Regions from separate parts of the Pragia fontium genome, predicted to be linked through region 2. Evidence: predicted binding sites of a transcription regulator. Region 2 holds the regulator's gene; the other holds the start of a gene.
What was found. Region 2 encodes PurR, which represses purine synthesis genes. Its sites were predicted from a motif close to CANGCAAACGTTTGCNTG; they were not measured.

Region 1 (5,571 bases), 1.3 Mb from region 2:
GATCGCGTACCTGCTGATTAAACAGAATCGATTTGGCCCACCCCTCACCTGCACCCAATACGTCGCCATAGGAGAAACCACCACAGGCAACCAGAGTATGGAAGCTATCCAGTCCGATATTGCCGGCCAGTAAATCACTCATATGCACATCGACAGCATCAAAACCCGCACGATGAAATGCTGCAGCCATCTCAACATGGGAGTTCACCCCTTGCTCACGTAATACCGCTACTCTTGGGCGTTGCTGACCAATGATATAAGGTGCGGCAATATCTTCTTGAGGGTTAAACGTCAGCTTAACGTTCAGTCCGGGATCGTCTGGATTTTGTTTAGCCTGATGCTCAGCATCAGCGCATTCAGGGTTATCACGCAGTCGCTGCATCTGCCATGTGGTTTCAGCCCACCAGACTCTCAACGTTTGACGACTTTGTTGATAAACTGGCTGTCCATTGTAACGAATGTCAATCTGATCCCCGGCGACTGCCTGACCAATATGATGAACACAATCAGATAAACCGAACTCCGCCAGACAAGCTTCAACCTGCGGCAGTTTATTCTGAGCAACCTGAATAACCGCTCCCAGTTCTTCATTAAACAGCACTGACAGCATATCCTGATCCAGTGATTTCAGATCCAGCGTCAATCCGCAGTGACCAGCAAACGCCATTTCAGCCAGCGTCACCAATAACCCACCGTCAGAGCGGTCGTGATAGGCAAGAATCGCGCGGTTTGCCACTAATGATTGCATGGCATTGAAGAAAGCAGCCAGTTTGTCAGCACTGTGAACATCGGCGGGTTTATCCCCTAACTGACGATAAACCTGAGCCAATGCCGTCGCACCCAAGCCATTACGTCCTTCACCGAGATCGATAAGTAACAGCACGTTATCGCCTTTATCGGTACGTAGCTGAGGCGTTACCGTATTGCGAACGTCTTCAACACGCGCAAAAGCAGTAATCACCAGCGATAATGGCGATGTCATCTCTACCGTTTCATTGCCTTGTTGCCAACGGGTTTTCATCGACATTGAATCTTTACCCACCGGAATGGTAATACCCAACGCCGGACAAAGTTCTTCACCCACCGCTTTGACTGCTTCATACAAACCGGCATCTTCCCCCGGATGGCCTGCTGCCGACATCCAGTTAGCGGATAGTTTAATCCGCTTCAATTCACCGATCTGAGTAGCGGCAATATTGGTTAGCGCTTCGCCAACCGCCAATCTGGCTGAAGCGGCGAAGTTAAGCAATGCCACCGGTGAGCGTTCACCTAACGACATGGCTTCACCATAATAGCTATCATAACTAGCAGTGGTCACCGCGCAGTCGGCCACAGGAATCTGCCATGGACCAATCATCTGATCCCGCGCAACCATACCGGTTACCGTACGATCGCCAATAGTGATTAAAAATGTTTTTTCCGCGACGGCCGGTAAATGAAACACTCTCTTTACTGCTTCTGGCAAAGAGATATCGGTACGAACCAGAGGTTGTCCCTGAGTATTGAGGGTTTTAACATCCCGAACCATTTTCGGCGTTTTACCCAGCAAAACATCCAGCGGTAAATCAATCGGAGTATTATCAAAATGGCGGTCATGCATCGTTAGCTGCTGTTCTTCCGTCGCTTCACCAATTACGGCATAAGGCGCTCGTTCACGGCGACAAATACGGTCAAATAACGGTAGCTGCTCGGGAGAAACCGCTAACACATAGCGTTCCTGAGATTCATTACACCAAACTTCTAATGGGCTCATACCCGGTTCATCATTCAATATATCGCGCAGTTCAAACTTACCACCGCGCCCACCGTCGCTGACCAATTCCGGCATAGCATTGGATAGCCCACCAGCACCAACGTCATGAATAAACAAAATCGGGTTTTTATCGCCAAGCTGCCAACAGCGATCGATAACTTCCTGACAGCGACGCTCCATTTCCGGGTTATCACGCTGTACTGAAGCAAAATCCAAATCCGCATCAGACTGACCAGAAGCCATAGATGATGCAGCACCGCCGCCAAGGCCAATATTCATGGCCGGCCCACCCAGCACAATCAGTTTGGCTCCCGGAGTAATTTCGCCTTTCTGCACATGATCCGCACGGATATTACCGATACCGCCAGCCAGCATGATAGGTTTATGGTATCCGCGAAGCTCCTGACCATTATGACTGGTCACCTGCTCTTCATAGGTACGGAAATAACCCAGTAGCGCAGGGCGACCAAATTCATTATTAAACGCAGCGCCACCCAGTGGCCCTTCCGTCATAATATCTAATGCCGTCACAATGCGTTCTGGTTTGCCAAAATCCTGTTCCCACGGTTGTTCAAAACCGGGAATGCGCAGATTCGATACCGAGAAGCCAACCAAACCCGCTTTGGGCTTCGCCCCGCGACCAGTTGCACCTTCATCACGGATTTCACCACCTGAACCGGTAGCCGCTCCCGGCCATGGCGATATGGCTGTCGGGTGGTTGTGAGTCTCAACTTTCATCAAAATATGGACGGCTTCCTGATGATAGTCATATACACCAGAATCTGGTTGAGAGAAGAACCGTCCCACCTCTGAACCTTCCATCACCGCAGCGTTATCTTTATAGGCAGACAATACGTAATCAGGCGTCTGCTCATAAGTATTTTTAATCATTTTGAACAATGACTTTGGCTGGCTCTTTCCATCGATAATCCAGTCGGCATTGAAAATTTTGTGGCGACAATGCTCTGAGTTCGCCTGAGCAAACATATACAGTTCAACATCCGTGGGATTACGTTTCAGACGGGTGAAAGCATCCACCAGATAATCAATTTCATCCGATGCCAATGCCAGGCCTAATTTTTCATTCGCCGTTTCTAATGCCTGACGGCCTTCGGTCAATAAATCAATCACCACCAATGGTGTCGGTTGATGCTGAGAAAATAACGCTTTTGCCTGCAACAGCTCGGTAAACACAGACTCCATCATCCGATCGTGCAATAAATCAGCCAATGTATGCCATTGAGTATCTGACAGTGATTCAGACTGAATATAGTAGGCGATACCCCGCTCTAAGCGGTGAACCTGAGTTAAACCACAGTTGTGGGCAATATCCGTCGCCTTGGATGCCCAAGGAGAAATCGTTCCTGGTCGCGGAGTAACCAACAGCAGTCGCCCCTGCGGCTCATGTTCTACCAACAACGGACCATACTTTAGCAACCTTTTTAACTTCGCAAGCTCATCCGTAGATAGTGGGGAGGTTAAATTAGCGAAATGAATATATTCAGCATAGATAGCGCTAACCGGTAACTGAAGATCCTGACAGAGTGACAATAACTTGGTAATACGAAAAGCTGATAAAGCGGGAGAACCACGCAAAATTTCCATAGTCTAATTTCTCTGGTCGAAGGCTAAACGGAAAAAACTGCCCCCATTATAGAGAATCAAACACGATGACGAAACCGTTTGCGTAGCTATTATTTATCCAGTGGCTGACTCACCAACAAAACATAGTATTTGCTATGTTGCGTGCAGTTTAGCAAAATGCCTACTGATGAATTGGGTACATCCTGCTTTTTAAACCAAGATAAATTAAGAATTTCATTCAATAACAAATAGCTGAACGAAACAATTCAGACTTGAGCGATTTCAACACCCATAAATGCTTAGCTCTCTTCGTATTCAGCAAAAATTTCATTTTTAGAGAACGCTATTTGAAGCCATTAAAGATTAACTATCTATTTATTGGTGCTGTAACCCTGATGCTTGCTGTGGCTTTATGGCCTGCCTTGCACTGGCGTAACGACGACAGCACCCAGTTACAAAAAATAAAAGAGCGTGGTGTGCTAAATATCGGCACGCTTAACGTTGCGCCTTATTACTACAAAAGCAGTAATGGCGTAGATGGCCTCGACTATGAGCTGGCCAAGATGTTTGCTGACTATCTGGGCGTTAAGCTTAATATAGAAACTAAACACAGCATCACTAATCTGTTTACCGAACTGGAAAACGGTAACGCCGATATGCTGGCTGCCGGACTGATTTTTAACCCGGAACGGATGAAAGAGCTTAATGTTGGCCCAGCCTATTACTCCGTTTCACAACAGTTAGTCTATCGCCAGAATACCCCCCGACCTCAGTCATTAGATAATATTAAAGGCGGTCTGACCGTGGTATCAGGTTCGGCCAGCATCTCAACGTTACATCAGTTGAAAAAGAGCAAATACCCACAGCTTACCTGGCGCGCCACTTCATCTTATTCTTCCGTAGAATTATTAAAACAGGTCGCCGAAGGAACGCTCGATTACACCATTGCTGATTCAGTCACCATTGCCATCATTCAACGCTTCTCACCTAATTTAGCGGTGGCGTTTGACGTGACCGAAGAAGAGCCGGTTATGTGGTATATGCGCAAAACTGATGATAATAGTCTCAATGCAGCCATGCTGGATTTTTTCAATCAGATTACTGAAGATGGCTCGTTATCAAAACTGGAAGAGAAATATCTTGGACACGTAGGAGAGTTTGACTATGTCGATACCAAGACTTTCCTGAGCGCGATTGATAATGTTTTGCCAACGCTTAAGCCTCTATTTGAGAAATATGCGAAAGAGATCGATTGGCGTTTAGCCGCAGCTATTGCCTATCAGGAATCACACTGGAACCCAACGGCTACCTCACCAACCGGGGTGCGGGGCATTATGATGTTAACCAGAAACACGGCAGACTCCTTAGGCGTCACCGATCGTCTCGATCCTGAACAGAGCATCCGCGGTGGTATTGCTTATCTGGAGCAGCTGATGGAGAAAATTCCGGCCACCATTCCAGAAGAGGAAAAAATCTGGTTTGCGCTGATCGCTTATAATATGGGCTTTGCCCATATGCTAGATGCCAGAAGCCTGACATCCAAGCAAGGTGGCGATCCGGATAGTTGGGCTGACGTTAAAAAGCGGCTGGCCATGCTCACTCAAAAACAATATTACTCTCAAACGCGTTACGGTTATGCGCGCGGCTATCAGGCCTATCAGTTTGTGGAGAATATTCGCCGTTATCAAATCAGTTTGATGGGCTATCTTGAAGAAAAAGAGAATCAAACGGCTAAGGCGCTGTTAGCCGCCGCTAAAGAAGCCGAAATGGGGTCGTCTTATCCAACGGTAAACCCCAAGCTCATTCAGCAAAAACATCCACGCCAGCCAGAAAAATAACCTCTATTAACGTAGAATTTGGTTCAGCTTCTTTTGCATTTTTATCTGTTCGCGACGACGTTTAAAAAAATCACTCAAATACGTTGAGCAAACATCCGCCATAATACCCGATGTCACTTCCACATGATGATTCATCCCCGGATGCCCCAAAATATCCAGTAATGAGCCCGCAGCGCCTGTCTTTAAATCGCTGGCACCATATACCAGCCGTTGGATACGGCTATGCACCATGGCACCGGCACACATAACACAAGGCTCCAGCGTCACATATAGCGTGGTGTTCAACAAACGGTAATTCTGTAATACCTGTCCGCCCTGTTGTAGAGCCATAATCTCTGCGTGCGCCGTTGGATCGTGCCGAACGATGGGTCTATTCCATCCCTCGCCAATCACTTC
Region 2 (5,571 bases):
TCGGGTAATACCATGGTTTATTTTGTTGTCTCGATGGTATTGGAATTGGTGTTCGGTATTTTGGCCAGCATCATTACCATGTGGTTCTCTCGTCATCGCGAATTTAAAGCGGATGCTGGTTCAGCCAATTTAGTGGGTCGTGAGAAGATGATTGCAGCATTGCAACGTCTAAAAACCAGTTACGAACCGCAGGAAGAGTCAACCATGATGGCATTTTGTATTAACGGTAAGCCAAAGACATTTAGTGAGCTGTTTATGTCTCACCCTCCGTTAGATAAGCGCATTGAAGCATTACGCGCGGGTACTTATCTCAAGTAATAATCAAACCGCGTTAATTGATAATCGGGAGGCCTTAGGGCTTCCCGATTTTTTATGCCATTCAATTAGCAGATATATATTTATTCAAAAAGATAGGCATCATCATTACGGAATTCTAACTTAGGGTTACGCAGGGTATGATCTAACTCTAGTCGGTGTGCGCCTTTACTCTGGTAATCTGCAAAAATAATTACTTTACTGGCAGGGCGACCATAAAGTGGTATGTCTTTTATGGTGGTATGTGAATCTGCAACAATGTTAACCGGCCAGATAAATAGTTTTCCAGGATTTTGTTTTAGCCAGCGTTGTTTATCCGCGAACCATTGTGCAGACGTCAGGTTCTCTAACTGTTTTGTTAAATGATCACCGTTAACGGCAACAAAATCTACGTTAAGTGGGCGGCCTTCGTTGACCTTATCGGTCACGCTTAATTCAATGGAACGAAGTTGAACACGGGATGCGCTAAAGATTGGTAGATTAACGGAAGAGCAGGCCATCAGAGTCATACTTGCGGTGATGACCAGCAGGTTACGTAGCACATTACGATAGAGATAGAGTGATGTCATAGCTTCACCACTTGATAATGAGTGTAGCAAACGGGTTTATCGAGATTAGAGCCTTTATTGAAGAACAATAGATTCCGAATAAGACCAGTGTATCTCTTTAACTATAGGTAACCAATAGCGTTGAATCAATCAACTCATGTTTCCTTGACTACATTGATGATGGATTGGATTGTAATTTATTGATCTAAATGATTTTAAGTGAAGGAATACTGGAAGTAATACCCCACCATCAATGAATAGTGGGGTAAAGTAAAGCAGATTACTTGTTTAAATAAGGGCCGTCAGCGACAGAGTTACGCTCCACTAATTCAGGGTGTAGCTCAATTGAATGATAGGTTTCACGCTTATTGATGATTCTGTCTAACAACATATCTAGCGCCATTTCAGCCAGACTCTCTTTAGGTTGCTGAATAGTGGTTAACGGCGGATTGTAGTAACGGGTATTGCGAATATTATCATACCCGATCACCGATATATCGTCCGGCACTCTTAAACCCATTTCACCTGCTGCACAAAGTGCTCCCATGGCAATAACATCCCCACCACAAAATAGGGCAGTAGGACGTTGTTTGGTATTGAGGATTTTCATCATACCGTCATAGCCTTCTTGCGGCTGGAAGTCGGCTTCAATAATCCACTCATCAGGAATAGTGATCCCTGCCTCTTTGAGTGCATGCAGAAAACCTTTGTGGCGTTCACGCCCGGTGAATTCATTTAACTGACCGGTGATAGTAGCAATTTCCCGGTGACCGCGGTCAATCAGATAACGGGTTGCCAGATATCCCCCCTGGAAACCATTATCTTCAATGTTATCGGTAAAATCGCTGTGTTTGCCCCAGTCCATAACCATCATCGGAATATGCGGATATTCCTGTAGCAGACTCAATAGTGGGGGATGATACTCTGAACACATCACCAATAGTCCGTCGACGCGTTTTTGTGCCAGCATCGCCAGATAAGCCTGTTGTTTTTCTAAATCATTCTGGGTATTGCAAAGGATCAGCGTATAGCCTTTTTGATAGCATGCCGCTTCGACCGCCTGAATGACTTCAGCGTAATAGGGGGAACCGCTAGATGTGGCGAGTAGACCAATGGTTTTGGTGTTATTGACTTTTAGGCTACGGGCAACGGCGCTGGGTGAATAGCTTAATTCTTTTATCGCGGCCCAAACGGCGGCTTTGGTATCGTCAGCGACGAAACGTGTTTTATTAATAACGTGGGAGACGGTTGTCGTTGAGACGCCGGCATGTTTTGCCACATCTTTTATTGTTGCCATAAGACAGAGTTCTCCTAAACTTACACAGTATCCGTTACAGTGTAAGCAGATAAGTTAACGTTTGCTTTTTCTTTTGATAAACAAATTACACATTAAAAGCAAAACGGTATAGAATTTGTTATATATCACTGATTTTAACTTAAGTTGGTTGGTTCAGTGATAATAAGCGGTGAATTTTGGCGCATTTAATACAAATGTCAAAGAGATATCATGGAGATTCTGGCTGATATGGGTATTTTTTGTATGCAGACCAAAAACATCTGAGTGCTAGACAGTTTTTTGAGGAAGGAAAATAAGAGATGTCAGCTGAATTAAAATGGTCCCTGAGCACTGTTGTATTTGCATTAGCTGTTATTGTTACTTATAGCTTAATTGCTGTAACACACTAAAAATAATTAACTTTATGGCCTGATATCACGTCCAGAATGTTAGCTTGTGGGCTAATATCTATCGGCGCGTGTCCGGCCATTATGATTTTTTATTAAATTATGTTCCCTTCAGCGTGGAACATAATTTTTTTGTTATCAAATTGATGAAAAATCGGTGTTTCAACATGGAGGCAGAATGACTCACCATCAGGCCAGTGCGGTTGCGTTACTGAAACGTATTGCAGGGATTGTAATTTTTATACCAGCACTGATATCGACGGTTATTTCAGTATTAAAATATCTGATTGAACCGAAGACCAATATGCAGGAAATGACCGCAACCATTATGGATTTCCTGCAGGTTATTATTAAGATGGTTCGCCAGTACACCTCATTTTTTGAGTCATTCTGGGTGAGCTCACCGGTACCGGATATTAGTAATTGGTCATCAAGTAACAGTCTTTGGTTTATGGTGATCTTTCTGTTGATGTTTGTCGGCTTGGCTTTGAGTGCGTCCGGCATCCGTTTGTTTAAACGGATACATAACGTGCGTGAAGGCGTGACAGAAAGAGCCATTTTAGAGGCGATGAACGGCGATCAGGCTCGTTCCCGTGAAGAACTGCAAAAACTGATTTCGATACCGAATACCTCAATTTTTGCTCAGTTTGGTCTGTTATATGTTGCTCCGGTTTTTTGGGGTATTTTTATCTATATCATCCTGTACTTCATCAATCTGCTTTAATAATCCACCAATAGCTTCTACGCTTAATAGACATAGTCGGCATGCGCGCCGGCTATGTTGATAAATTCGTTAATATCAGCGCCAGCAAGATGCATATCGAAATTAAACGTCATGTTTAACCTAAAGCTGTGCATTGGATCGAAGTTTCTCTGGAATCAAACGGTTAACCTGAGAATATCTTGATCATAACCTTGGGGTGATGTCATGTGGCAATCCGTCAGTCGTTTATTGAGTGAACATTTGGGTGAAACTTATACAATTACTGAAAAGGAGGAGTTGTCTGGAGGAGATATTCATCGGGCACGTCGAGTCACTAACGGAAAAACCGACGTTTTTGTTAAGTACGATACCCGGGATCTTTTGCCCATCTTCACCGCTGAGTCCGATCAACTTAGTGCCTTAGCCAAGAGCGGAACCGTCCGCGTTCCGCAAGTTTATGGGGTAGGGTATGACCGGGATTACAGTTTTCTACTGCTTGAGTATCTTCCTTTAAAACCATTGGATGCCCATCATGCCTACTGTCTGGGGCAGCAATTGGCCAGATTACATCAGTGGAGCGATCAGCCGCAGTTTGGATTGGATTTTGACAGTGATTTAGCGACCACTCCCCAGCCGAATCGCTGGCAGCGCTACTGGAATGTGTTTTTTGCCGAACAACGTATCGGTTGGCAGCTTCAGTTAGCTAATGAAAAAGGGCTGCATTATGGTGATATTGAGCAGATTATTGCGATAGTTAGCCATCGTTTGAAAAGCCATCATCCACAACCATCATTACTTCACGGGGATCTGTGGCCAGCAAACTGTGGGGTTAGTGCCGCAGGGGCATTCATTTTTGACCCGGCTTGTTACTGGGGCGATCGTGAATGTGATTTGGCCATGTTACCGCTTTATCCTGATTTGCCAGCACAAATTTATGATGGCTATCAGAGTATTTGGCCGTTGCCCGCCAGCTTTATAGATCGACAGCCGTTATATCAACTCTACTATTTATTAAATCGGGCTAACCTGTTTGGTGGAGAATATATCGAAACGGCTCGGCAGGCGGTGGAGTGTTTGTTTGGTGATGAACTAAAATAGTTAATTATTGTGTCTGCCGGAGTGATATTCTGGCAGACATGGTTATTCAGCAGCACAGCTTTAGGGAGAGAGTGTGCAGGCGCCTCAATTATTTCGGGATTTTTTACATCCTCGGCCTCAGCCAGCGGGTATCGATGTTATATGTAGCCTGCAACATTTTTCAATTATTACCTATGCCATTACGCCCAATCGTTTTGAAGGGCTGATACCCGAGCGTTTTAAGTTAGATACGGTGGTGATTGACGGGCAAGAGAAAGGATTATTGTCCGTCGTTCCTTTTGTCGATATTGATTTTACTTCCGCCGTTTATCCATTCCCTAAATTTACTATGGGACAAACCAACTATCGTATTTATGTTGTTGATACGCTAACGGAAGAAAAATGCGTTTGGTTTTTAGGGACGACGCTGGATTCCTGGGCACTGTTTGTTCCTCGACTATTATGGAACTTGCCGTGGTATAGCGGAGATGTCAGTTTTGATTGTGAATATAGCCATCAACAAGCTCGCTATCTGAAATATCGCATGGAAACACGTGCCGAGTGGGCACCGGCTCGTTTGGAACTCACTCAGGATGTGGATGATGTGATTTCACTTCCTGGCTTTCCTGACTTGGAGAGCGGCATGGTTTACCTAACTCATCCATTAACGGGATTTTACTATCGCCGGGATGGTAAGTTAGGGAGTTATCGCGTTTGGCATCAACGGCTAAATGTGAAACCCGGCAGGTTAGGTTATGCGTGTTTTGGTTTGTTGACTCGACTTGGACTGGTGACTGAGGCTGAACAGCAAACGCCTTATAGCGTATTGATGGAACCTCTCAATGAATTTACCGTCTATCTTCCTCCGCGAACGATAGATTAATGCTACTCGGTATGAAATGTGTCGCTATCCCTTTTTCTGTCAAGGTTTTTTTCAATTTGTACTATTAACTCACTAATCTCAGTGCTAAAATCTGTCGTTCGTTTGGATAAAGCATAGGCCATCGAATCAATGTGTCTGCACCATTGGAGAGCCGTTCGATAACCGTGAGTCGAAAAATGGCACCAATCCATTGATTTTATTTAAAATTATTATTTTACACGTGATCTTTCGTGTGGGTCACCACTGTAACTAAGGACTTATCATGCCAGTTATTACTCTTCCTGATGGAAGTCAACGTCAATACAATCATGCTGTTTCCGTGATGGATATCGCTAGCGATATCGGCCCGGGTTTAGCAAAAG

Region 1: purL (phosphoribosylformylglycinamidine synthase) is a predicted target of PurR. The motif match lies at 3,426-3,443, and genes of this name have one in related genera.

Annotation. Positions count from the first base shown of each region.
Region 1 is NZ_LR134531.1:3,009,411-3,014,981, forward strand. Features, by position in the region: gene purL (phosphoribosylformylglycinamidine synthase) at 1-3,358, opposite strand, end outside; gene mltF (membrane-bound lytic murein transglycosylase MltF) at 3,685-5,175, shown strand; gene tadA (tRNA adenosine(34) deaminase TadA) at 5,182-5,571, opposite strand, start outside.
Region 2 is NZ_LR134531.1:1,709,161-1,714,731, forward strand. Features, by position in the region: gene htpX (protease HtpX) at 1-318, shown strand, start outside; gene EL341_RS07485 (hypothetical protein) at 399-884, opposite strand; gene purR (HTH-type transcriptional repressor PurR) at 1,144-2,160, opposite strand; gene cydH (cytochrome bd-I oxidase subunit CydH) at 2,460-2,549, shown strand; gene EL341_RS07500 (YniB family protein) at 2,725-3,270, shown strand; gene EL341_RS07505 (fructosamine kinase family protein) at 3,475-4,347, shown strand; gene EL341_RS07510 (DUF2071 domain-containing protein) at 4,421-5,209, shown strand; gene thrS (threonine--tRNA ligase) at 5,472-5,571, shown strand, end outside.